One region of the Aureimonas populi genome, then DNA from elsewhere that is predicted to be linked to it. Evidence: riboswitches for the same ligand, from Rfam matches in the RefSeq annotation. Region 1 holds a riboswitch; each other region holds the start of a gene.

Region 1 (7,654 bases):
CAGGACGAGCCGCATCGAGATCGGCACCGCCGTCATCGACATGCGCTATGAAAACCCGCTCTACATGGCCGAGGATGCCGGCGCGGCAGACCTCATCGCCGGCGGCCGGCTGCAACCGGGGCTCAGCCGCGGCTCGCCCGAGCAGGTGATCGACGGCTGGCGCTATTTCGGCTACCAGCCCGCCGAGGGGCAGAGCGACGCCGACATGGGCCGCCGCCATGCGGAGGTCTTCCTCGACATGTTGAAGGGCGAGGGCTTCGCCCAGCCGAACCCCCGCCCCATGTTCCCCAACCCGCCCGGCCTCCTGCGGCTGGAGCCGCATTCGCCGGGCCTGCGCGAGCGCATCTGGTGGGGCTCGGGCTCCAACGCCACGGCCGTCTGGGCGGCGAAGATGGGCATGAACCTGCAAAGCTCCACCCTGAAGGACGACGAGACGGGCGAGCCCTTCCACGTCCAGCAGGCCAGGCAGATTCGCGCCTATCGCCAGGCGTGGAAGGAAGCCGGGCACAATCGCGAGCCGCGCGTCTCCGTCTCGCGCTCCATCTTCGCGCTCGTCGACGACCGCGACAGGGCCTATTTCGGGCGCGGCAAGGAGGAGGATTCCATCGGCTTCATCGATGAGAACACGCGGGCGATCTTCGGCCGCTCCTATGCCGCCGAGCCCGACAGGCTGGTGGAGGAACTGGCGAGGGACGAGGCCATCGCCGAGGCCGACACCCTGCTCCTCACCGTGCCGAACCAGCTCGGCGTCGATTACAACGCCCATGTGATCGAGGCGATCCTGCGCCATGTCGCGCCCGGGCTGGGCTGGCGCTGAGGGAGCACCCCGCGCAGGCGGCGCCTATCGCTTCATCTGCTTGACCACCTGCCCGGACAGGTCCTTCAGGATATCGCGCTGAGAAGGCAGCAAAGGTTTGCGCGGCTGCACGTCGGACACGCAGACCGCGCCGATCGCCTGGCCTGTTTGCGGATCGAGCAGCGGCGCGCCCGCATAGAAGCGCATTCCCCCCTCGCCCCTCGCGATGGGACTGCCGCGGAAGCGGGGATCGTCCCGCGCGTCCGCGACGACGAGCGGCTCCTGCCCACAGATCGTATGCACGCAGAAGGCGACCTCCCGGGGAACGCTCTCGGCGTCCAGCCCATGGCGGCCGATCAGCGTGACATCGTCCGCGCCGACAAGGGAGACGAAGCCGACAGGCGCGTCGAGCAGTTGCGCGGCGCGGCGCGCTACAAGGTCGAGGCTTTCCGAAGGAACGGCGCGCGCCGCCTCCCGATAGGCGTCCACGGTCGCGAGACGCTCCTCCTCCCGCTCCGGGATGGGAATGCCCGGCCCGGAACCGATGGAGCCCTGCGAGACGACACGGTTGCGCCCGGTGCGCTTGGCTTCGTAGAGGAGGCGGTCGGCCTCGGCCACGAGCGCCGCGTCCTCGCCATCGGCGGGCGCGCGAGCGGGATCGAAGGTGGCGCAGCCTATGCTGATGGTCACACGGCCGCCCGAAGCCTCGTTGCCCTCGTGCGGGATGTCCAGCAGTTCCACCGCCCGGCGGATGCGTTCGGCGATCCGCGCCCCGGCGGCCTCGTCCACGCCCGGCAGGAGCACGGCCACCTCCTCCCCGCCATAGCGGGCGCACAGATCGCCCGGCCGCAGGCAGGACTCGATCGCCCTGGCCACGCGCCGCAGGCATTCGTCGCCGGCCTGATGGCCATAGCGGTCGTTGAAGCGCTTGAAGCGATCGACATCGATGAGCAGCAGGGACAGGAGCGCGCCGTCCCGCATCGCCCGCTCGTGCTCCGCATGCAGGGCCTCGTCGAACCGCCGCCGGTTGGCAAGGCCCGTCAGCCCGTCCGTGTTGGCCAACGTGGCGAGTTCGGCATGGGCGGCGGCCAGCCGGATCTCCGCCGACTTGCGCTTGGTGATGTCGCGCAGTACGACGATGAAGCCCTGGTCCTCGGCCACGAAATTGTAGCGGCCCTCCACCCAGACAAAGGACCCGTCCCGGTGCCGGAGCCGATAGATCGCCTCGGCCTGGGTGCCCGAATCGCGCACCCCCTGCACGACGCTCTCCAGAAGCGGCCAGTCGTCGGGATGGATGGTTTCCTTCGTCCGCTTGCCCACCAGCTCTTCGGGCGCGAGGCCGAGCACGTGCAGCGAGGCTGGCGAGACATAGCGGCGCACGAGATCGCGATCGAGCCGGATGATCACGTCGGTGGCGTTGTCGGCCAGCAGCCGATACTGCGCCTCGCTTCTGCGCATGGTTGCCTCGGCCCGCCTTCGCCGGGCGAATTCGCGGTGGATGAACACCGCCAGCGTCACGGCCAACACGCACAGAAGAAGGAGCACGGCGCCGATCCGCACGGCCTGCGCGCGCCACGGCGCGAATATCCCCTCCTGCGAGAGGGCGACGTTCAGGATCAGCGGCAGATCCCCCACATGGACGAAATTGTAGACGCGCGCGACGCCGTCCACCGCCGCGATGCCCGAGAACTCGCCCGAGGGCGCGGCCTGGAAGCGCCGCACGTTCTCGGAAGCGGACATGTCGCGCCCCACCTGGCTTTCCAGATAGGGGCTGCGCATCAGCATCACGCCCCCGGCGGTGAAGAGATTGATCGAATCGTCGGGCTTGAGCTGCGCGGTCTGGAACAGCTCGTGGAAATATGCGAGCCGCACGATGCCCACGACGATGCCGTCGAAGGAACCGTCCTGCGCGTCGATGCGGCGGCTGAGCGCGATGACCGTGTCCGCGACGTGCCGGCGCGGCTCGAACGGGGTGCTGATGTACAGCCCGCTCGCCTGCCCGTTTTGGTGCACCTGGAAATAGGCGCGGTCGGAGAAGTTCTGCGCCTGGGGGCCGACGCTGCCCGCGTCGTGCATGATCTCGCCTTCGGCGTTCATGACGAAGAGCCCGACGAAATAGGGCTCGATCAGCGTGCTGCTGAAGAGGAAGCGCTCCTGCAACTCCGGGGTCAGCTCGTCGATGCGCGGATCGGCCAGCTTCTGCTGAACGGCAGTCAGCGCCCTGTCATAGGCTCGTATATTGCTTTCGATATCCTGCGAAAGAACGGTCAGAAGATTGCGCGCGCCCGTCATCGCATTCGTCCAGCTATCGCGCCGCAGCTCGACCAGGGTGAGCACGCAGATGCCGCAGAAGCCAACGAGCAGCATACCCAGAACGATCCAGTAGCGGGTTTGTCGTCCAAGGTGCATCGTCGAGAAAAGTCCAGTTCGAGCCGGCGTCGCCCCAGCGCCCCGGCCCAGGGCCCGGTCCTTGCTGTTTCTCCCTCGACATTGTCGCGTTGTGGTCGCCGTCAAGTTCGCGACGCGAGTATTATGCGAATCCGATTAACGAATCGCCCCCGGACGGCGCCGAGGAGGCCCGGCGTCCCTTGCGCATTCGCCTTCCGGCGGCCTATGAGGGGCGGTCACGGTTCCGCTATCGAACGCGGATGAAAAGGGAACGCGGTGAGGATCCTTCGGGGTCCGAGGCCGGGGCTGCCCTCGCAACTGTAAGCGGCAAGCCTGCCGTCCATGCCACTGGCTCGCGCCGGGAAGGGGACGGGAGGCGCTCGAGCCGCGAGCCAGGAGACCTGCCGGGACGACGACCAGCAAGCCGGACGAGGTGTGTCGGCAGGGGTTGGGGCGCGCCGTCCGGGGCCGCCCTTCTGTCCAGGGCCCTCGTCGCCGGCCCGCGGCATGACCTCTCCCCGCGCACCGCCTTCGGAGTGCCGTTCGTCCGCCGCGAACTGCATCACGAGAGGTTTCGATGCGTCTTCCCAGTCTTTTCGCCGGCCCCCTGCTTCTCGCCGCTTTGGCGGGAGGCGCGGCCGCGCAGACCTCCTATCCGCTCGCCATCGAGAATTGCGGGATGGAGGTCGTTTTCGAGGCCCCGCCGCAGCGGGCCGTGGGCCTTGGGCAGAACAGCACGGAGATCATGCTTCTCCTCGGCCTTGCCGAGCGCATGGTGGGCACCGCCATATGGGTGTCGCCCGTCCTGGAACGTGTCGCGCAAGAGAATGCGCGCGTGCCACGCCTCGCCAACAGCCAGCCCAGCTTCGAGGCGGTCGTGGGCACCGATCCCGATGTCATCGCCGTGCAGTTCCTCTCGGCCGTGGGCCCGGAGGGCCGCGTGGGCACGCGCGGGCAGTTCGCCGACCTCGGCGTGCCGAGCTACATCTCGCCGACCGACTGCGCCACCACCGGCAACGCCCGCGCCGACGGCTCGAGGGCCGATCTGTGGAACCCCGGCCTCCTCTACCGGGAAATCGCCGAGCTTGCCGCGATCTTCGACGTAAGCGAGCGCGGGCGGGCGCTGATCGCCCGGTTCGAGGCGCGCGAGGACGCCGTTCGCCGGCGGCTCTCGCGCCACGCGGCGGACACCTCGGTTCTGTTCTGGTTCTCCAGCCCCGAGGTGGCCGGCGACGCATGGGTGGCCGGGCGCAACGGGGCCTCGGGCTACATGGCCGCAACGCTCGGACTGCGCAACGTCATCGCGACCGAGGCTGAATGGCCGCTGGTGAGCTGGGAGGCCATCGCCACCGCCGATCCGGACATCATCGTCATCGGGGCGATGAGCCGCCGCAACCAGCCGAGCGACGACCCGGCGGTGAAGCGGAACTTTCTGCAAACCGACCCGCTCGCGCGCGAGCTTGCCGCCGTCCGGTCAGGGCGCATCGTCGAGATGGACGCCCAGGCCATGAACCCCACCATCCGCACGATCGACGGGCTGGAAACCCTCGCCGCCTCGATCGAGCGCTTCGGGCTCCTCGATTGAGAACGGTCATCGACCGGCGGCCCGGCCTCTGGCTCGGCGTCCTCCTGGCACTCTCGGGCTGTCTCCTGCCGCTCGCCATCGCCCTTGGCGTCGGCATCGGGGAAATGCCCATCCCACTGGAGACGACGCTGGCGGCGGTGACGAACCGGCTCGGCTGGACCGAGCACGAGTTGAGCCGCATCCAGGAAAGCGTGATCTGGGACTACCGGCTGAGCCGCTCGCTGGTGGCGGCATGCTGCGGGGCGGGACTGGCGCTGTCAGGCGCCATCCTCCAGTCGCTCCTGCGCAATCCGCTGGCCGAGCCCTATGTGCTGGGCATCTCCGCCGGCGCCTCCACCGGGGCGGTCTGCGTCATGCTGCTCGGTTTCGGCGCGGGCTCCGTGACGCTTTCGGCCGGCGCCTTCGCCGGGGCGGTGCTCGCCTTTCTCTTCGTCGTTCTCCTGGCGGGCGGCGCGGGCGGGATCGCGGAGCGCACGATCCTGGCGGGCGTGGCGGCATCCCAGCTCTTCAACGCGCTTACCGCCTATATCGTAACCACCACGGCCGACGCGGAGCAGGCGCGCAGCGTCATGTTCTGGCTGCTGGGAAGCTTCTCGGGCATACGCTGGTCGGATGCGGGGCTCGCGGCCGGCGTGGTGGGGGTCGGGCTCGTCGTCTGCCTTCGCCATGCCCGCTCGCTCGATGCCTTCGCCTTCGGCGAGGATGCCGCCGCCTCCCTCGGCGTGCCGGTGCGCACCGTGCGCTTCGTCCTCTTCCTCGTCACGGCGCTGATGACGGCCACCATGGTGTCGCTGGTGGGGTCCATCGGCTTCGTGGGCCTCGTCATTCCCCATGCCGCCCGGTTCATCGTGGGGCCGCGCCATATCCGGCTCCTGCCGGTGTGCACGCTGGCCGGAGCGATCTTCATGGTGCTCGCCGACATCGTCTCGCGGGTGATCCTGCCCCAGCAGGTTCTGCCGATCGGCGTCGTCACGGCGCTGGTCGGCGTGCCCTTCTTCGCCGTTATCCTCTATCGCGGGCGGCGCGCGCCGTGACGCTTTCGGCGCGCTCCGTGGTCTGGAAGGCCGGCAGGAAGATCATCGTGGACGGCGTCACGCTGAAGGCCGCGCCGGGGACGACGCTCGGCCTTCTGGGCCCCAACGGCTCGGGCAAGTCCTCGCTCATCCGGCTTCTGGCCGGGCTTCGCGCGCCCGCCGCCGGCGCAGTCGAGTTGGACGGGGCGGCGGTGGGGCGCATGAGCCGGCGCCGGCTCGCGCAGCGCATCGCGCTGGTCGAGCAGCACGCCACGACCGAGGCCAACGTCACGGTGCTGGACGTGGTGCGGCTGGGGCGCATCCCGCACCGCTCGCCCCTCTCGCCCTGGACGCGGGCCGACGACGAGATCGTGGAACGCGCGCTCGCCCGCGTGGAGCTGGCCGACCGGCAGGGCCAGCTCTGGCACACGCTTTCGGGGGGCGAGCGGCAGCGCGTTCACCTTGCCCGCGCGCTGGCGCAGGAGCCGACCGACCTCCTCCTCGACGAGCCCACCAACCATCTCGACATCCAGCACCAGCTCGAAATCCTCAAGCTCGTGGCGGAACTGCCCGTCACCACGGTGCTGGCGCTCCACGACCTGAACCTCGCGGCCATGTTCTGCAACCGGCTCGCCATCCTGAAGGAGGGGCGGCTGGTGGCGGAAGGCACGCCGGAGGAGGTCTTGAGCGAGGCGATGATCGCATCGGTCTTCGGGGTGCGGGCCCATGTGGCGCCTTCCCCCCTCCATGGCAGGCTGCATGTGCAGTATCTCGTCTGACGCCGGGTATGGACTCCAATCAGCCCTGCGGTTCCAGCGCCGCCGCCACGAGGCGGCTGGCGCCGGACAACTCGCCCAGCTTCTCGCCCGCCTCGACGCGGCCGCGGTTGCGGCCCGCGCGCGCCTGCCGCGCCGCGCCCTCCTCCAGCACCTCGAACGCCTCGTCTGGCGGCAGCACCAGCACCCCGCAATCGTCCATCATCACCACGTCGCCCGGCAGGACAGGGACATTGCCGCAGGAAACCGGCCGGTTCAGGCTGCCGCCCAGATCGTTCAGGCGCGTGGTGATTCCCGAAACGCCGGTGCAGAAGACGGGCAGGCCGACCTCCACGATCTCCTCGGCATCGGTGCAAGGGCCGTCCAGCACCACGGCGATGGCCCCGGCCACCTTCGCGGCCAGCGCCACGCCGCCGCCCAGGCACGCGTGGCGCGTATCGCCCAGCCGGTCTATGACGACGACGTCGCCCGGCCGCACGACCGACATGGCGTGGTGGAGAAGCGTGGAATCCGTGCCCGGAATGGCCACCGTGATCGCCGTGCCCACCAGAACGCCGCCGAGCGGCGCGATGGGACGCAGGCGATGGCTGACGAAGCCGCGATGACGGAAATGGCCGATCGTGGCGACCTCCACCGCGCCGAGGCCCGCCGCCAGGGCGGGGTCGATCTGCTCGGGCACCGGGCCGATATGGTATTTCTTCATGGCGCGCTCCTTTCGCCGCCGCTCGCGCGCGGCGCCTGCCAGTCGGCGCCGGGCACGGTCGCCAGAAGCTCCCGCGTGTAGGGCTCCTGCGGGTTGGTGAACAGCCGCACCGGCTCGCCCTCTTCCACGATCCGGCCATGGCGCATCACCGCGATGCGGTCGCAGATGCGCGACGCCACCCGCAGGTCGTGGGTGATGAACAGCATCCCGAATTGCAGGCGCTCCTGCATCCGGGCCAGAAGATCGAGGATCTGCGCCTGCACGGAAACGTCGAGCGCCGAGACGCTCTCGTCCGCGATCAGGAGTTCGGGCTCCACGGCCAGCGCGCGGGCGATGCAGATGCGCTGGCGCTGCCCGCCCGAGAATTCGTGCGGGTAGCGCTCGGCCGCCGCG
Region 2 (7,654 bases), 1.4 Mb from region 1:
TCGGATGGCGGGCCGACATCCATGAAGGCCTCGTCCACCACCAGAAGGCCGCCTTTGCCGCGCAGGTGCCCGGCCAGCGCCAGAAGCTCGGCGCGCGGCACGATGCGCCCGTCCGGGTTGTTCGGGTTGACGAGCACGGCAAGGTCCGCGTCATGCAGCGCGTCGATGTCCCGCACCTCCTCCACCGCGTGCCCGGCCAGCGCGGCGGCGCGCGCGTGCTCGGCATAGGTGGGCGAGAGGATCGCCGCGCGGCCGGGCGGCACCAGCGAGGCGACGAGCGGCAGCAGAATCTGCGTGCCCGGCGCCGCGACGACGCTGCCGCCGCCCGGCGCCCCATAGGCGCGCGCCGCCGCCTCGCCCAGCGCCCGCATCTCCGCCGCCTCGGGAAGGCGGGTGAAGGCGGTGGCGGGAAGCGCGCCCAGCGGGTAGGAGAACGGGTTGATGCCGGTGGAAAGATCGAGCCACGGCCCCCTGGCGCGCGGGAACATCTCGGCCGCGCGCGACAGGCTCCCGCCGTGATCGGTCACATCCGCGAGCGGTTTGCCTGCCACGAGTGCCATGTCGATCCTCCTAGCCTTCCTGACGCTGATCGCCGAACTCGTCCTCGGCTATCCCGACCGGCTGTTTCGCACGATCGGCCATCCGGTGACATGGATGGGCCGGCTGATCGGCCGGCTGGACCGGGGCCTGAACCGGCCGGACTGGCCGGCGCGCGGGCGCAAGGCCGCCGGCGCGGCCGCGCTTCTGGCGCTCCTCGCCGTTGCGGGCGGGGCGGGCTGGGCCGCGCAGCATCTCCTGGGAGCCGGGCTCGCCGGGCTTCTGGCCGGTGCGCTTCTGGCCAGCGCGCTTCTGGCCCAGCGCAGCCTCCACGCGCATGTGGCCGCCGTGGCGCGGGCGCTGGAAGGGGAGGGGCTGGAGGCCGGCCGCCGGGCGGTGTCCATGATCGTGGGCCGGGACACGGCGATGCTGGACGAGGCGGGCGTGTCGCGAGCGGCCATCGAGAGCCTCGCGGAGAACTTCTCCGACGGCGTGGTGGCGCCGGCCTTCTGGCTGGCCGCGCTCGGCCTGCCGGGGGCCGCCGCCTACAAGGCCGCCAACACCGCCGACAGCATGATCGGGCATCGCACGCCCCGGCACGAGGCCTTCGGCTGGGCGGCGGCGCGCTTCGACGATCTCGTGAACCTGCCCGCCTCGCGCATTGCCGGCCTCCTGATCCTGGCCGCCGCCCTCGTCGTGCCCGGCGCCCGCCCCGGCGCGGCATGGCGCGCCATGGTGCGCGACGCGCCGCGCCACCGCTCGCCCAATGCCGGCTGGCCGGAGGCGGCCATGGCCGGCGCGCTCGGCCTCGCGCTGGCCGGCCCGCGCGCCTATGGCGGCACCGAGGTGCGGGACGCCCTGATGGGCGAGGGCGGGCGGCGCGAGGCGGGGGCGGCCGACATACGCCGCGCGCTGGCGCTCTACCGGGTGGCGGATGCGCTGCTGATCGCGGGCCTCGGCGCGCTGGCCGCGCTGCTCATCGCGCATGGGCCATGAGCCCGTCGAGGTCGAGATGCGCCTCGAGATGGGCGGCGAGCGCGTCCAGCGCCTCCTCCACGCCGGCCTCGTAGTCGAGGCCTGAGGCGGTGCCGCCGAGCCGTTCCAGCCAAGCCGCGCGCTGGCCGTCATGGGCGAAGAGCCCGTGCACATAGGTGCCCGCCACCCGCCCGCTGGCCGAGACCGCGCCGTCGGCGCGCGCGCCCTCCAGCATGGCGAAGGGGCGGGCGGCGTCCGGGCCGCTCGTCTGCCCCATATGCATCTCGTATCCGGCGAAGGGCACGCCCTCGCGCGTCTGCCCATGCACGGCGGCAAGGCGCTTCTCGCCGGTCAGCCGCGTCTCCACGTCGAGGAGACCCAGTCCCTGCACCGTGCCGGGCGGCCCCTCGATCCCGTCCGGGTCGGCGATGGAGCGGCCGAGCATCTGGTAGCCGCCGCAAAGCCCCAGCACATGGCCGCCCCGTCGCAGATGGGCGGCGATGTCGATGGCAAAGCCCGCCGCGCGCAGCGCGCGAAGGTCCGCGACGGTGGCCTTGGAGCCCGGCAGCAGCACCAAGGCCGCGTCGCCCGGCAGCGCCGCGCCGGGGCGCACGCGCACGAGCTGAACGTCCGGCTCCGCCTCAAGCGGGTCGAGATCGTCGAAATTGGAGATATGCGGCAGGATCGGCACCGCGATCTTCACCCGGCCGCCGGCCGGCCGGGCCGCCGGGGCTCGCGTCAGGGCCAAAGCGTCCTCGGCGGGCAGGCGCGCCGCCTCCGGCAGGAAGGGCAGGAGGCCGAAGGAGCGCCAGCCGGTGAGGCGCGCGATCTCGGCCATGCCGCTTTCGAACAGCGCCGGATCGCCCCGGAAGCGGTTGACGATGAAGCCCGCGATCATCGCCGCGTCGGCCGGATCGACGACATGCTTCGTGCCCACGAGGCTGGCGATGACGCCGCCCCTGTCGATGTCGCCGATGAGCACCACGGGCACGTTCGCGGCGCGCGCAAAGCCCATATTGGCGACGTCGCCGGCACGCAGATTGGTTTCCGAGGCGCTGCCCGCGCCCTCCACGAGAACGAGGTCCGCCTCGGCCTTCAGCCGCTCGAAGCTCTCCAGCACGAAGGGCATCAGTCCCGGCTTCATGCCCTGGTAGGCGCGCGCGTCGGCCGTGGCGTGCACGCGGCCCTGCACCACCACCTGCGCGCCCACCTCGCTCTGCGGCTTCAGGAGAACCGGGTTCATGTGGACGCTGGGCGCGGTGCCGGCGGCGCGCGCCTGGAGCGCCTGCGCGCGGCCGATTTCGCCGCCATCGGCCGTGACGGCCGCGTTGTTCGACATGTTCTGCGGCTTGAACGGGCGCACGACGAGCCCCCGCCGCGTGAAGGCGCGGGCCAGACCCGCCACCACCAGCGACTTGCCGACATCCGAGCCGGTGCCCTGGAACATCAGCGCCCTGGCCAAGGTCAGAACTCGATGCCGGTCTGGGCCTTCACCCCGGCGGCGAAATGGTGCTTCACCTGCCCCATCTCGGTGACGAGATCGGCCGCCTCCACGAGGGCCGGCTTGGCGTTGCGGCCCGTGACGACGACGTGCAGGTCGTCCCGCCGGCCCTTCAGCGTCTCCACCACCGCGTTCACGTCCAGATAGTCGTAGCGCAGCGCGATGTTCAGTTCGTCCAGGACGAGGAGGCCGAGGGCGGGGTCGGCCATCAGCTCGCGGGCCTTCTCCCACGCGCGCCCGGCCGCCGCGATGTCGCGCTGGAGGTCCTGCGTTTCCCAGGTGAAGCCCTCGCCCATGGCGTGCCAGCTCACCAGATCGCCGAAGCGGGCGAGCGCGTCCTTCTCGCCCGTGTGCCACGCGCCCTTGACGAACTGCACGATTCCCACCCGCCGGCCGTATCCCAGCATCCTGAGCGCAAGGCCGAAGGCGGCCGTCGTCTTGCCCTTGCCGGGGCCGGTATTGACGATGAGAAGGCCCTTCTCGAGCGTCTTGCCCTCCACCTCGGCATCCTGGACCGCCTTGCGCCGCTCCATCTTCGCCTTGTGCCGTTCGGCGGCGTCCTGCGAAATCTCACGCATCATTTCACCTTCATGGGCAGGCCGGCGACGGTGAGCACCACCGCGCCGGCCACGGCCGCGATCTCCTGGTTCAGCCGCCCCGCCGCATCGCGGAAGCGGCGGGCGAGCGCGTTGTCGGGCACGATGCCGAGCCCCACCTCGCTGGAGACGACGACCCACGGGCCGCGCGGGGCGGCAAGGGTTTGGGTGAGGCGGGCGATCTCGGCCTCGACGTCCCGCTCCGCCAGCATGACATTGCTCAGCCACAGCGTCAGGCAGTCGAGAAGGAGCGGCGCGCCCTCCGGCACGGCCTGAAGGACGCCTGCCGGATCGAGCGGCGCATCCAGCGTGCGCCAGCGCCCGTCGCGCCGCTGGCGGTGGAGGGCGATGCGGGCTTCCATCTCCGCGTCGTGGGCCTGCGCGGTCGCGATGTAGAGGAAGGGCGGGGCATACGTCTGGACCAGCGACTCGGCGTGGCGGCTCTTGCCCGAGCGCGCGCCGCCCAGCACCAGCGTCAGCGCGCCTGTCGTCATTCTCCGGTCCCCATCCTGGCCGCCCGCGTTCGAGCGCGCACAGGCTTATCGCATCGCGCCCGGCGCACAAGCCCCCGCCGCGCTTCGTTGACAGGCTCGCCCTGCCGGCTCTAGATGCGGGCCGACGGTCGCCCTTCCTCACCGGGAGGGCGCTAAGAGGGAATGCGGTGAGCCTCGTAAGGAGGCAATTCCGCGGCTGTCCCCGCAACTGTGAACGAAGGGTTCCCGGCCGATAAGCCACTGAAGCGACGATGCTTCGGGAAGGCGGCCTGGAACGGTGCTTCGTGAGCCAGGAGACCTGCCGTCGAAGAGAAATCCTGACCGCCCGGCGGGTGCACCCGGGCAAGGAGAATGTCTTTGACGAACGGTTCGCGCGATCCGTCGCCCGCCCTTGCCGACGATGTCGGCGACGTGACCATCGTGGTCTGCTCCTCCTGCCGCCGGGAGAGCGACCCGCAGGACCAGCCGCGCCCCGGCGCCGTGCTGGCCGAGGATACGCGCCGGGCCGCGCAGGGCACGGGCATCCGCGTCACCCATGTCGCGTGCCTCGGCAACTGCAAGCGCGCCCTGAGCGCCGCCATCCTCAAATCCGGCTCGTGGAGCTACATCTTCGGCGGGCTGGAGCCAGGCAGCGGCGCGGACCTCGTGGCCGGGGCCGGGCTGCTGGCCGGCTCGCGGGACGGGCTCATGCCCTTCCGCCCCCGCCCGGCCTCGCTGAAGGGCGGCATGGTGGCGCGCATTCCCCCATTCGATCACCTGAAGGATCTGCCATGACCGCCTCTCCCGCCCGCGTGCCCTGCACGATCGTCACCGGCTTCCTGGGCGCCGGCAAGACGACGCTCATCCGCCATGTGCTCCAGAACGCGCATGGCACGCGCCTGGCCGTCATCGTCAACGAGTTCGGCGACGTGGGCATCGACGGCGAGCTTCTGCGCGGCTGCGGCGTGGAGAATTGCGCCGACGAGGACATCGTGGAACTGGCCAATGGCTGCATCTGCTGCACCGTGGCCGACGATTTCGTGCCCGCGCTCGACAAGATTCTCGCCCGCGAGCCGAGGGTGGACCACATCCTGATAGAGACCTCGGGCCTCGCCCTGCCCAAGCCGCTGGTGCAGGCGTTCCAGTGGCCGGGCGTGAAGAGCCGGGTGACGGTGGACGGCGTCGTCGCCGTGGTGGACGGGCCGGCCCTCGCCGAGGGAGAGGTGACGGGCGACCGCGCCGCGCTGGAGGCGCAGCGCGCCGCCGACGAGAGCCTCGACCATGACGACCCGGTGGAGGAGGTGTTCGAGGACCAGCTCGCCTGCGCCGATCTCGTCATCCTTTCCAAGAGCGACCGGCTGGACGAGGCGGCCCGCGCCCGCGTGCTGGCGGCGGTAAAGGCCCATCTGCCGCGCGCGGTGAAGATCGTCCCCAGCGAGGGAGGGCGCATCGACCCCGGCGTCCTCCTCGGCCTCGGCCTTGCCGTGGAGGAGGATATCGAGAACCGCAGGACCCATCATGACGGCGAGCTCGACCACGAGCACGACGATTTCGACAGCTTCGTGGTCGAGCTGCCGGCTATCGCGAGCCCGGACGACCTCGCCGCCCGCGTGGAGGCGGCGGCGCGGGCGCAGCACGTCCTGCGGCTGAAGGGCTTCGCCCATGTGGAGGGCAAGCCCATGCGGCTTCTGGTGCAGGCGGTGGGCGCGCGCGTCTCGCACCATTACGATCGCGCCTGGGAGCCGGGGGAGGCGCGCACCACGCGCCTCGTCGTCATCGGCCTCAAGGGGCTGGACCGGGCGGCCGTGGAAACGCTGCTCGCGGCCTGACATGCACATCCTCGCCACCAGCTCCGCCTCGCTGGACGATCTGATCGAGCCTGTCGATCTGCGGCACGAGCCGGCGGAGATGGTCGCGCTGTCCTTCACCGACAGCGATCTGGCGGCGCTCTCCGCCGCGTGGAACGCGGGCGCCGATGCCTTGCCCGGCATGCGCCTCGCGCCCTTGCGCGATCTGCGCCACCCCATGTCGGTGGATCTGTGGCTGGAGCGGCTGGCCGCGCGCGTCGTTCTCGTGCGCATTCTCGGCGGCTATGATTGGTGGCGCTACGGCTGCGACCGGCTGGCCGCCCACGCGCGCGCCCACGGCATCGCGCTGGCGCTGCTGCCGGGCGAATGCCGCGAGCGCGACGAGCGGCTGGAAGCGCTCTCCACCGTGGCGCGCGAGGACTATGAAGCGCTTCTGGCCTGCTTCCGCGAGGGCGGGCCGGACAATATGCGCCGTCTCCTCGACCGCATGGCGCATCTGGCCGGCCACGAGCGCGAACTGACGGCCGCACGGCCCTTCCCGAAGGCTGGTTGCCACAAGCCGGGCCATGGTGCGGTGCCGCTGGAGAGTTTCGAGGCGAAGGGCCGGCCCGTGGTGCCGATCCTCTTCTACCGCTCCATGCTGCTGGCCGGCGACGCCGCGCCCGTCGAGGCGCTGGCCGGGGCGCTGGAGGAGCGGGGGATCCTCGCCGTGCCGCTCTTCGTGCCGAGCCTGCGCGACGGCGAGGCGGTGCGGCTGGTCGAGGAGATGGCGGCGGCGCTGAAGCCGGCGGCGCTCGTTACGGCCACGGCCTTCTCCAGCGGCACCGAGCCCGGCGGGGCGACGCTGTTCGACAGGCTCGGCCTTCCCGTCTTCCAGGTGGCGGTGGCCACCACGCGGCGGCAGGCCTGGGAGGAGGGCCAGCGCGGCCTCGCCCCCGCCGATCTGGCCATGCATGTCGTCCTGCCCGAGCTCGACGGGCGGGTGATGGCGGGCGCCATCTCCTTCAAGCACGCGGGCGAGCCGGACGCCGGGCTCGCCGCCGCCCTCCAGGTCAACCGGCCGGAGGAGAGCCGGATCGCGCAGGTCGCGCGGCGCATCGCGGCCTTCCTGCGGTTGCGGGCAACGCCGCGTGCCGAGCGCCGGCTCGCCATCCTCATCCCCGACTATCCCGCCAGCGCCGGGCGCATGGGCTACGCCGTGGGGCTCGACGTGCCGCAGAGCGTGCTGGAGATGCTGCGCGACCTGGCGGACGAAGGCTATCGCGTGGAGGGCATCCCCGCGACGGCCCGCGACCTCATGCGGCGGCTGGAGCGGGAGACGATGAGCCTGCCGCTGCAAGCCCTGCCGCCCGCCCCCCAGGCCGTGGAGGCGGCATGGGGCCCGCCGGGCGAGGATGCCGAGGGCGGGGCCTTCCTCTTCCGCGCGGTGCGCTTCGGCCATGTCACCGTGGCTCTGGCCCCCGACCGGGGCCGCGCGGCCGACAGGCGCGCCGAGTATCACGACCCCGTGCTGCCGCCGCGCCACGCGCTCCTGGCCTTCGGGCAATGGCTGCGCGAGAGCCTCGACGTGCACGCCCTCGTCCATCTCGGCGCGCATGGCACGCTGGAATGGCTGCCCGGCAAGACGGTGGCGCTCTCGCCGGACTGCTTCCCGGAGATCGTGGCCGGCGCGCTGCCGGTGATCTATCCCTTCATCGTCTCCAATCCGGGCGAGGCGGCGCAGGCCAAGCGGCGCATCGCCGCCGTCACGCTCGGGCACCTCAC
Region 3 (7,654 bases), 1.3 Mb from region 1:
GCCGCCCGAGATGAGCGCGAGCACGAGATCCTCCGCGCCGAGGCCCGAAACGGCGTCGAGAATCCGGCGCGCGGCCGCTTCGCTCGCCTCGTCCGGCACTGGGTGGGCCGCTTCCAGCACCTCGATGCGCCGTGTGGGCACGCGGTGGCCATAGGGGGCGACGACGACGCCGGAAAGGTCCACATCCGGCCAGGCCGCTTCCACCGCCTGCGCCATGACCGCCGCCGACTTGCCTGCGCCCACGACGACGCAGCGCCCGCGGGGTTTTGCCGGCAGATGCGCCGCCAGCACCTTCAGGGGATCGGCGCTGGCGATGCCCGCCTCGAAGATCCGGCGCAGGAGCGCGCGGGCCTGTGTTTCGTCCAGCGATTCCCTCAGCCTGTCCATCATGGGCCCTCCACCCCGATTGTTAGCGGGCGGATGGCGGGGGCGACAACGAAAAAAGGCCCCGCGCGACGCGGGACCTTCGATCCACCCTCTCTCAAAATCCGTCGGCCGCCGGGCGGCCCGCGAAATCTCAGGTGAGGCCGAGGAAGCTCAGAATGGCGACGATGACGACGATGACGCCGATAATGTAGAAAATGTTCACGGGGTCTCTCCTGTTCCTGACAAAGCCGTGAACGCGGTTGGCGCCCGATCGTTCCAGCGACAGGAGACAATCGCCCTCAGGGCGCGACCTTGCGGGCCCGCACCGCCGGCGCGTTCATCCGCCTGATGCCCAGAAGCGCCAGCGCCACGCTGGCGAGCGTGACGAAGGCGATGAGCCCGATCCAGTGCCCTTCCTCCATGCCGCCCGTATGGGCCGCGCCCGTGGCCGCCAGGTAGCCCGGCGCCAGCATGGCCGGCGCCCAGATGACGGCCGAGCCGAGATTGGCGATCTGGAACCGCAGATGACTCATGCCGAGGATTCCCGCCACGAGCGGGATGGTGGAGCGCACCGGCCCGAAGAAACGGCCGAGGAAGACCGAGGCGAAACCCCAGCGGCGGAAGAACAGCCGCGCGCGCGCCACGCCGCGGCGATGGCTGCGCAGCGGCCAGCGATGCACGACGGTGGGGCCGAAATAGCGTCCGATGCCGTAGGAGACCGCATCGCCCAGCACCGCGCCGATCACGGTGGAAAGGAGGATGGGGAAGGGGTCCAGCACGCCGGCGCCCACGAGCCCGCCGATCGCCAGCATGATCGCCGTGGCGGGGATCAGGAGCCCGACCACGGCCAGCGATTCGCCGAACGCGATGAGCCCGATGATGGGAATCGCCCAGGCCTGATGCAGTTCGATCAGTCGCCCGATCTCGGCGATCATTGCATCCATGTCGTGCGATCCTAGCGGCTTGCCGGCGGCGCCGGCGTTGCGGGTTCCCGATTTAATAGCAAGGAACAAGGCGGATGCGAGGTTGCGGGCGAAAAACTTCGCGCGTCCCTCTTGCACGAGGGCGCCGAACGGCCTTTCCGTTCCTCCGTCGGGCCCGAGGCCCTCGTGGAGGCGCATTCGCGTGAGTGCAGCGGACGATACGCGCATGGCCGGCGGGGCGGCGCTCGCCGGCATCGGCTTCATGGTGCTGGGCGTCTTCCTCTTCGCCACCAACGACGCCATGGGCAAGTGGATGCTGGCCAGCTACGGCGTGGGCCAGATCCTGTTGATCCGCAGCGCCGCCGCTCTCCTCGTGCTCGCCCCCTTCGCGCGCCGGGCGGGCGGGGCCATCGCGCGGCCGGCGCGCCCCGGCCTGCACGGCGCGCGCGCCGTGGCCTCGACGCTGGAGATCGGGCTCTTCTACGTGGCGCTCCTGCACCTGCCGCTCGCCTCCGTGATGACCTTCTATCTCGCCGCGCCGATCTATGTGACGGCGCTCTCGGCCCTGTTCCTGAAGGAGAATGTGGGCTGGAAGCGCTGGGCGGCCGTCCTGGCGGGCTTCTGCGGCGTCCTGATCGCGCTGGGGCCGAGTCTTGCCGCCGCCTCCTTCGGCGCGGCGGTGGCCGTGGCCGGGAGCCTCGCCTATGCCGTGATGATCATCCTGACCCGGCGCCTCGCCTCGGCCGGCGGCACCACGCTGATCGTCTGGCAGACCGTGGGCGCGCTGCTGCTCGGCCTGGCGCTCGCGCCCTTCGACTGGCGCGCGCCCTCCGCGTTCGATTTCGGCGTCCTCGCCCTTCTCGGCCTCGTCGCCATGGGCGCGCATGTGTGCGTCAACCGCTCGCTCGCCATCGCGGAGGCGTCGGTCGTGGTGCCCTACCAGTACACGCTGATCGTCTGGGCCATCGTCTACGGCATGGCCTTCTTCGGGGAGGAGCCGACCCCCTCGCTGCTTCTGGGCGCGGCGCTGATCGTGGCGTCGGGCCTCTTCATCCTCCTGCGCGAGCGGGCGCGCGGCCAGCGCGCCACCGTGGCGGCCGTTCCCGACGCACTGGCGCAGGAGGATGGCGCGGGGCCGGTGTGACATTTTTCGAACGGCGCACGCCCAAGCGCGGCGGGCGGGCGGCGCGCGATTGACAGGCCCGCCTCCTGTCCCTAGCCACGCGGGCAGGAACGGGTTCCGCCGCAAGGCGGATGAAAAGGGAACGGGGTGCGGCCGGCAAGGCCAGGGCCCCGGCTGCCCCCGCAACTGTGACCGGCGAGCGGTCTTCCACTCATGTCACTGGGCGCGTCTTCGGGCCCGGGAAGACGGAAGACGAGGCTGAGACCCGGAAGTCAGGAGACCTGCCCGGCTCCCGTCACCCATGTTCCGTCGCGGGGTGCGGCGGGGCGCGGTCGTCCGTCGCGGTGACAAGCGAGACTCCTGTCGCCGCGCGCGCCGGACGGCCGGGACACCCGGTTCATCCCCGCCCGTGGTCCGTTCAACCCGCCCGACGCTCCGGGCCGGAGGCTGCCGTGAACCGATCCGTCCTTGCCGTCGCCGCCGCCGGCCTTCTCCTCGCTTCTCCCGCCGCCGCGCAGGTGGTGGAACTGGACGAAGTGCTCGTCACCGCCGGGCGCACCGCCGCCCCTGCCCGAAGCGTGGGGCGCGCCCACACGATCGTGGAGGGCGAGGCGCTGGAGCGCGACCAGGTGCGCGAGGTTTCCGACGCGCTGCGCCGCGTGCCGGGCGTGTCCGTCTCGCGCTCGGGCTCCTTCGGCGGCTTCACGCAGGTGCGCCTGCGCGGCGCTGAGGCGAGCCACGTCCTCGTCCTCATCGACGGCGTCAGGGCCAATCGCGGCTCGGACGGCGGCTATGATTTCGGCGGGCTCCTGGGCGGCGATATCGAGCGCATAGAGGTGCTGCGCGGCCCGCAGAGCGCCTTCTTCGGCTCGCAGGCGCTGGCGGGCGTGATCAACATCATCACCAAGGGCGGCCTCCGCGAGGGCCTGGAGGTGCGCGCCACGGCCGAGGGCGGCGCCTTCGGCACCGGCTACGGGCACCTGTCTGCGCGCGGCGGCGGGGCGGGGTACGATTTCGCCGTGTCGGGCAGCGCGCGCTCGACGCAGGGCATCGACCTCTCGCGCTTCGGCCGCGAGCGCGACGGGGACGTGAACGGCACGCTCAACGGCAGGCTCACCGTCGATCTCGCCGACGGGCTGACGCTGGACGGCTCGTTCCGCCTCGTCCATCGCCGCAACGAACTGGACGGCACCGATTTCGCCACCGGCCTGCCGGTGGACGCGCAGGAGGAGACGCGGGTGCGCGACCTGGTCGGCGGCCTCGGCCTCACCGCCGTCTCGCCGGACGGGGCGCTGACCCAGCGCCTGCGCCTGTCCGGCAACGACGCCACCCTGCGCGCCTTTGCCGAAGGCGAGCGCAACGGGGAGGGCGGCGGCAGCAAGGGGCGGCGGGTGGGCGCGCTCTACCAGGCCAGCCACGCCTTCGACGGCCCCGCCGGCGCGAGCCATGTCGTGACGGGCGGCTACGAGTTCGAGCGCGAGAGCTTCCGCCAGCTCGAGCCGGTCTTCGACCCCAGCCAGCTCGACACGCAGTCGCGCGACATGCATGCGCTGGTCGGCGAATATCGCGGCACCTTCCTCGACCAGTTTCACCTGACCGGCGCCGTGCGGCAGGACTTCAACGATGCGTTCGAGGATGCGGCGACCTATTCGCTGAGCGGCGCCTGGGTGTTGCCGGGCCGGGAAACGCGCCTTCACGCATCGCTGGGCACGGGCGTGCAGAACCCGAATTTCTACGACCAGTTCGGCTTCATCCCCGGCAGCTTCGCGGGCAATCCGCAGCTTCGCCCGGAAAAGAGCTTCGGCTGGGACATCGGCGTCGAGCAGGGCTTCCTCGGCCGCGCTTTGGTGGTGGACGCCACCTATTTCGACCAGGACCTGGAGAACGAGATCGTCACCCTCTTCCTGCCCGACTTCACCTCCACCCCGGTCAACGAGGAGGGGCGCTCGCGGCGGCGGGGCGTGGAGCTGGCGGCGACGCTGGACCTGGGCAACGGCTTCTCGGCCGGCGCCAGCTACACCTACACCGACGCGAGCGATCCCGAGGGCGAGCGGGAGGTCCGAAGGCCCAGGCACGCCGGCTCGCTGAGCGCCGCCTATGTCTTCGACGAGGAGCGCGCGCGCCTCTTCACCGACATTGCCTTCAACGGCCGGATGGAGGACGACGCCTTCGGCAGCGCCGGCGCCCGGCGCGTGGGGCTCGGCTCCTACACGCTCGTCACCCTGGGCGGCAGCTATCGCTTCACCGAGCATCTGGAGGGCTTCGCGCGCGTCGAGAACCTTCTCGGCGAAGCCTATGAGGAGGTCTACGGCTACAGCGCGCCCGGCCGGGGCGCGTTCGCCGGCCTGAACGCACGGTTCTAGGCCGCCGGGGATGCCTGTATACACGCCCGGCCGGTTGGGGCGCGGCTGACGTCGAGGACCGTTGCGAACCGACCTGCGGAGGGCGCCATCTGGGCGTCGCCGGCGCCTCCGCGCGCTTGCATGACGGGGCGGGGCGGCCTATCCCGGCCGCCTGACGATCTTTCGGGGAGACAAGAGAGATGCAGCGCTCAAGACCGCCCTTCCGCGCCGACATGGTCGGCTCCCTCCTCAGGCCCGCCCGGCTGAAGGAGGCGCGTTCCAGGCGCGCCGAGGGCGCGATCTCCGCCGAGGAGCTGAAGGCCGTGGAGGACGAGGAGATCGCCCGCATCGTGCGCAAGCAGGAGGAGATCGGCCTCCAGTCCGCGACGGACGGCGAATTCCGCCGCGCCTGGTGGCATTTCGACTTCCTGGAGGGCCTCGACGGGGTGGAGGGGTACGATGCCGCGCAGGGCATCCAGTTCCAGGGCGTGCAAACCAAGTCGCGCTCGGTGAAGGTGACGGGCAAGCTCGACTTCACCACGCACCCGATGCTGGAGCATTTCCGCTTCCTGAAGGAGACGGCGAAGATCGTCCCCAAGATGACGATCCCCAGCCCCAGCCTCCTGCACTTCCGGGGCGGGCGCGAGGCGATCTCGACCGACGTCTATCCCGACATGGACGGCTTCTTCGAGGATCTGGCGGCCGCCTACGCCAAGGCGGTGAAGGCCTTCGCTGAGGCCGGCTGCCGCTACCTCCAGCTCGACGACACGGTCTGGGCCTATCTGTGCTCGGACGAGCAGCGTGCGCAGGTGAGGGCGCGGGGGCTCGACCCGGACGAATTGCAGAAGGTCTACAGCCGCATGATCAACGCGGCGATCAAGGACCGCCCGTCCGACATGGCGATCACCATGCATATCTGCCGGGGCAATTTCCGCTCCACCTGGATTTCGGAAGGCGGCTACGGCCCGGTGGCCGAGACGATCTTCGGCGAGCTCGACATAGACGGCTACTTCCTGGAATACGACACCGAGCGCGCCGGCACCTTCGAGCCCCTGCGCCATGTGAGGAAGGGCGGGCAGCAGGTCGTGCTCGGCCTCGTCACCTCCAAGACCGGCACGCTGGAAAAGCCGGACGACGTGAAGCACCGCATCGACGAGGCGGCGAAATACGTCGATCTCGACCAGCTCGGCCTCTCCCCGCAATGCGGCTTCGCCTCCACCGAGGAGGGCAATGTCCTGGCCGAGGACGAGCAGTGGGCCAAGCTCGCGATGATCCGCCGGATCGCCGACGACGTCTGGAAATAGCTCTCAGCCCCGCTCGCCCAGATAGGCGGAAACGCGCGGGTCGGCGTCCGGCCCGAGCACCTGCGAGGTCGGGCCGGTGAGCACGATCCGCCCCGCCTCGACGAAGGCGACGCGGTCGGCGAAGCCGGCCGCGTCCTGCGGGTGATGCGTCACCATCACCACCGTGACCGGGAAGCTCCTGCGAAGTTGCGCCAGAAGCTGGAGCATCTCCACCCGCAGCGCGGGGCCGAGCGCGGCGAAGGGCTCGTCGAGAAGCAGGAGAGGGCGGCGGCGCAGGAAGGCGCGGGCCAGCGCCACGCGCTGGCGCTCCCCGCCCGACATCTCGAAGGGCCGCCGCGCTTCCAGCCCGGCCAGCCCCACCGCCGCCAGCGCGTCGCGCGCCGCCGCCATGTCGGCCTTGCGCGTGAACAGGCGGCTGGACAGGCCGAGCGCCACGTTCTTCTGCGCGGTGAGATGCGCGAAAAGATTGTTCTCCTGGAAGACGAGGCTGACGGGGCGCTCGCCCGGCGGCGTTTCCGTCACGTCGCGCCCCTCCATCAGGATGCGCCCGGAGGCGGGGGCGAGGAAGCCGGCGGCAAGGTCCAGCAGCGTCGACTTGCCCGCCCCGCTCGGCCCGATCAGCGCCAGCCACTCGCCCGGCGCGACGCAAAGGTCGAAGGAAAGGCGCATCCCTTCGAAGGAATAGGTCACGGCGTCGAGGGTGAGGGCCGGCGTCATGCGCGCTCCCTTGCGCCGCGCTCGGCGATGAGCATCAGCGTGAGGCACAGGGCGCCGAGGATGAGCGCCAGCCCCTCCGCGTCGGTGGAGCGGTAGCTGCCGATGCGTTGCAGGAGGAGATAGGGCAGCGTCACGAAATCCGGGCTGCCGAACAAGGCGACGGAGCCGAGATCGCCGAGCGACAGCGCGAAGCCGAGGCTGAGCGCAAGGCCGAGCGGGCGGCGCAGCGCGGGCCATTCCACATGGGCGAGCCGGGCCGCGCCGGAAAGGTTCAGATGCGCGGCGAGCCGCCCCGCGCGCGTGTTCGCGCTCCTGGCGGCGGGGCCGAGGATGCGCGTCATGAAGGGCACCGCCATCGCCGCGTTGGTGGCCACCACGATGACGGGCGCGAAGGCCGAGACCGGGCCGAACTCGCGCAGGATGAGGAACCAGCCCGCGCCGACCACGATGGGCGGCACCACGAGGACGAGGCTGCCCGAAAGCCGCGCGGCCACGCCCCGCCCTCCGCCCGCCAGCGCCAGCGGCAGGGAGAGCGCAAGGCCCAGAACCGTGGAGAGGGTGGAGATGACGAGGCTCGTCGCGGCGGCGCGGCGCACGGCCGGGTCGGCCAGAAGCGCGCCGAGATCGGCCGAAAGACCCTTCAGGAGGATCGCCGCGAAAGGCGCGAGGATGAAGGCGAGGCCCAGAAACACGATTCCCCGGTCGAGAAGCGCGCGCGCCGCCGAGCGCGGATCGTGGCGGCGGGGCAGGGCGCCGAGCGAGAAGGCCCCGCCCCGCGCGCGGCCGAGGAGAAGCGCCGGGGCGACGATGAGCGCGACGAGGCCGACCTGCACGATGGAGAGCGCGAGCGCCCGGCCGGGATCGAAATCGTAGCGCAGC

What was found. Region 1 has a riboswitch for cobalamin ahead of J7654_RS01385 (ABC transporter substrate-binding protein). Riboswitches for the same ligand answer to the same signal wherever they lie in the genome.
Region 2: linked by a shared signal. The riboswitch ahead of J7654_RS07835 (DUF1636 family protein) and the one ahead of J7654_RS01385 (ABC transporter substrate-binding protein) in region 1 are both predicted to bind cobalamin.
Region 3: linked by a shared signal. The riboswitch ahead of J7654_RS07530 (TonB-dependent receptor plug domain-containing protein) and the one ahead of J7654_RS01385 (ABC transporter substrate-binding protein) in region 1 are both predicted to bind cobalamin.

What each region holds. Positions count from the first base shown of each region.
Region 1 is NZ_CP072611.1:294,483-302,136, forward strand. Features, by position in the region: gene J7654_RS01375 (LLM class flavin-dependent oxidoreductase) at 1-817, shown strand, start outside; gene J7654_RS01380 (diguanylate cyclase domain-containing protein) at 842-3,205, opposite strand; cobalamin riboswitch at 3,407-3,607, shown strand; gene J7654_RS01385 (ABC transporter substrate-binding protein) at 3,762-4,769, shown strand; gene J7654_RS01390 (FecCD family ABC transporter permease) at 4,766-5,803, shown strand; gene J7654_RS01395 (ABC transporter ATP-binding protein) at 5,800-6,561, shown strand; gene J7654_RS01400 (RraA family protein) at 6,581-7,261, opposite strand; gene J7654_RS01405 (ABC transporter ATP-binding protein) at 7,258-7,654, opposite strand, start outside.
Region 2 is NZ_CP072611.1:1,699,403-1,707,056, forward strand. Features, by position in the region: gene cobD (threonine-phosphate decarboxylase CobD) at 1-560, opposite strand, end outside; gene cbiB (adenosylcobinamide-phosphate synthase CbiB) at 559-1,533, shown strand; gene J7654_RS07820 (cobyric acid synthase) at 1,514-2,959, opposite strand; gene cobO (cob(I)yrinic acid a,c-diamide adenosyltransferase) at 2,977-3,591, opposite strand; gene cobU (bifunctional adenosylcobinamide kinase/adenosylcobinamide-phosphate guanylyltransferase) at 3,591-4,103, opposite strand; cobalamin riboswitch at 4,212-4,423, shown strand; gene J7654_RS07835 (DUF1636 family protein) at 4,455-4,877, shown strand; gene cobW (cobalamin biosynthesis protein CobW) at 4,874-5,911, shown strand; gene cobN (cobaltochelatase subunit CobN) at 5,913-7,654, shown strand, end outside.
Region 3 is NZ_CP072611.1:1,631,026-1,638,679, forward strand. Features, by position in the region: gene J7654_RS07515 (glycerate kinase type-2 family protein) at 1-390, opposite strand, end outside; gene J7654_RS07520 (DedA family protein) at 666-1,310, opposite strand; gene J7654_RS07525 (DMT family transporter) at 1,516-2,433, shown strand; cobalamin riboswitch at 2,524-2,700, shown strand; gene J7654_RS07530 (TonB-dependent receptor plug domain-containing protein) at 2,865-4,775, shown strand; gene J7654_RS07535 (5-methyltetrahydropteroyltriglutamate--homocysteine S-methyltransferase) at 4,955-6,058, shown strand; gene thiQ (thiamine ABC transporter ATP-binding protein) at 6,062-6,775, opposite strand; gene J7654_RS07545 (thiamine/thiamine pyrophosphate ABC transporter permease ThiP) at 6,772-7,654, opposite strand, start outside.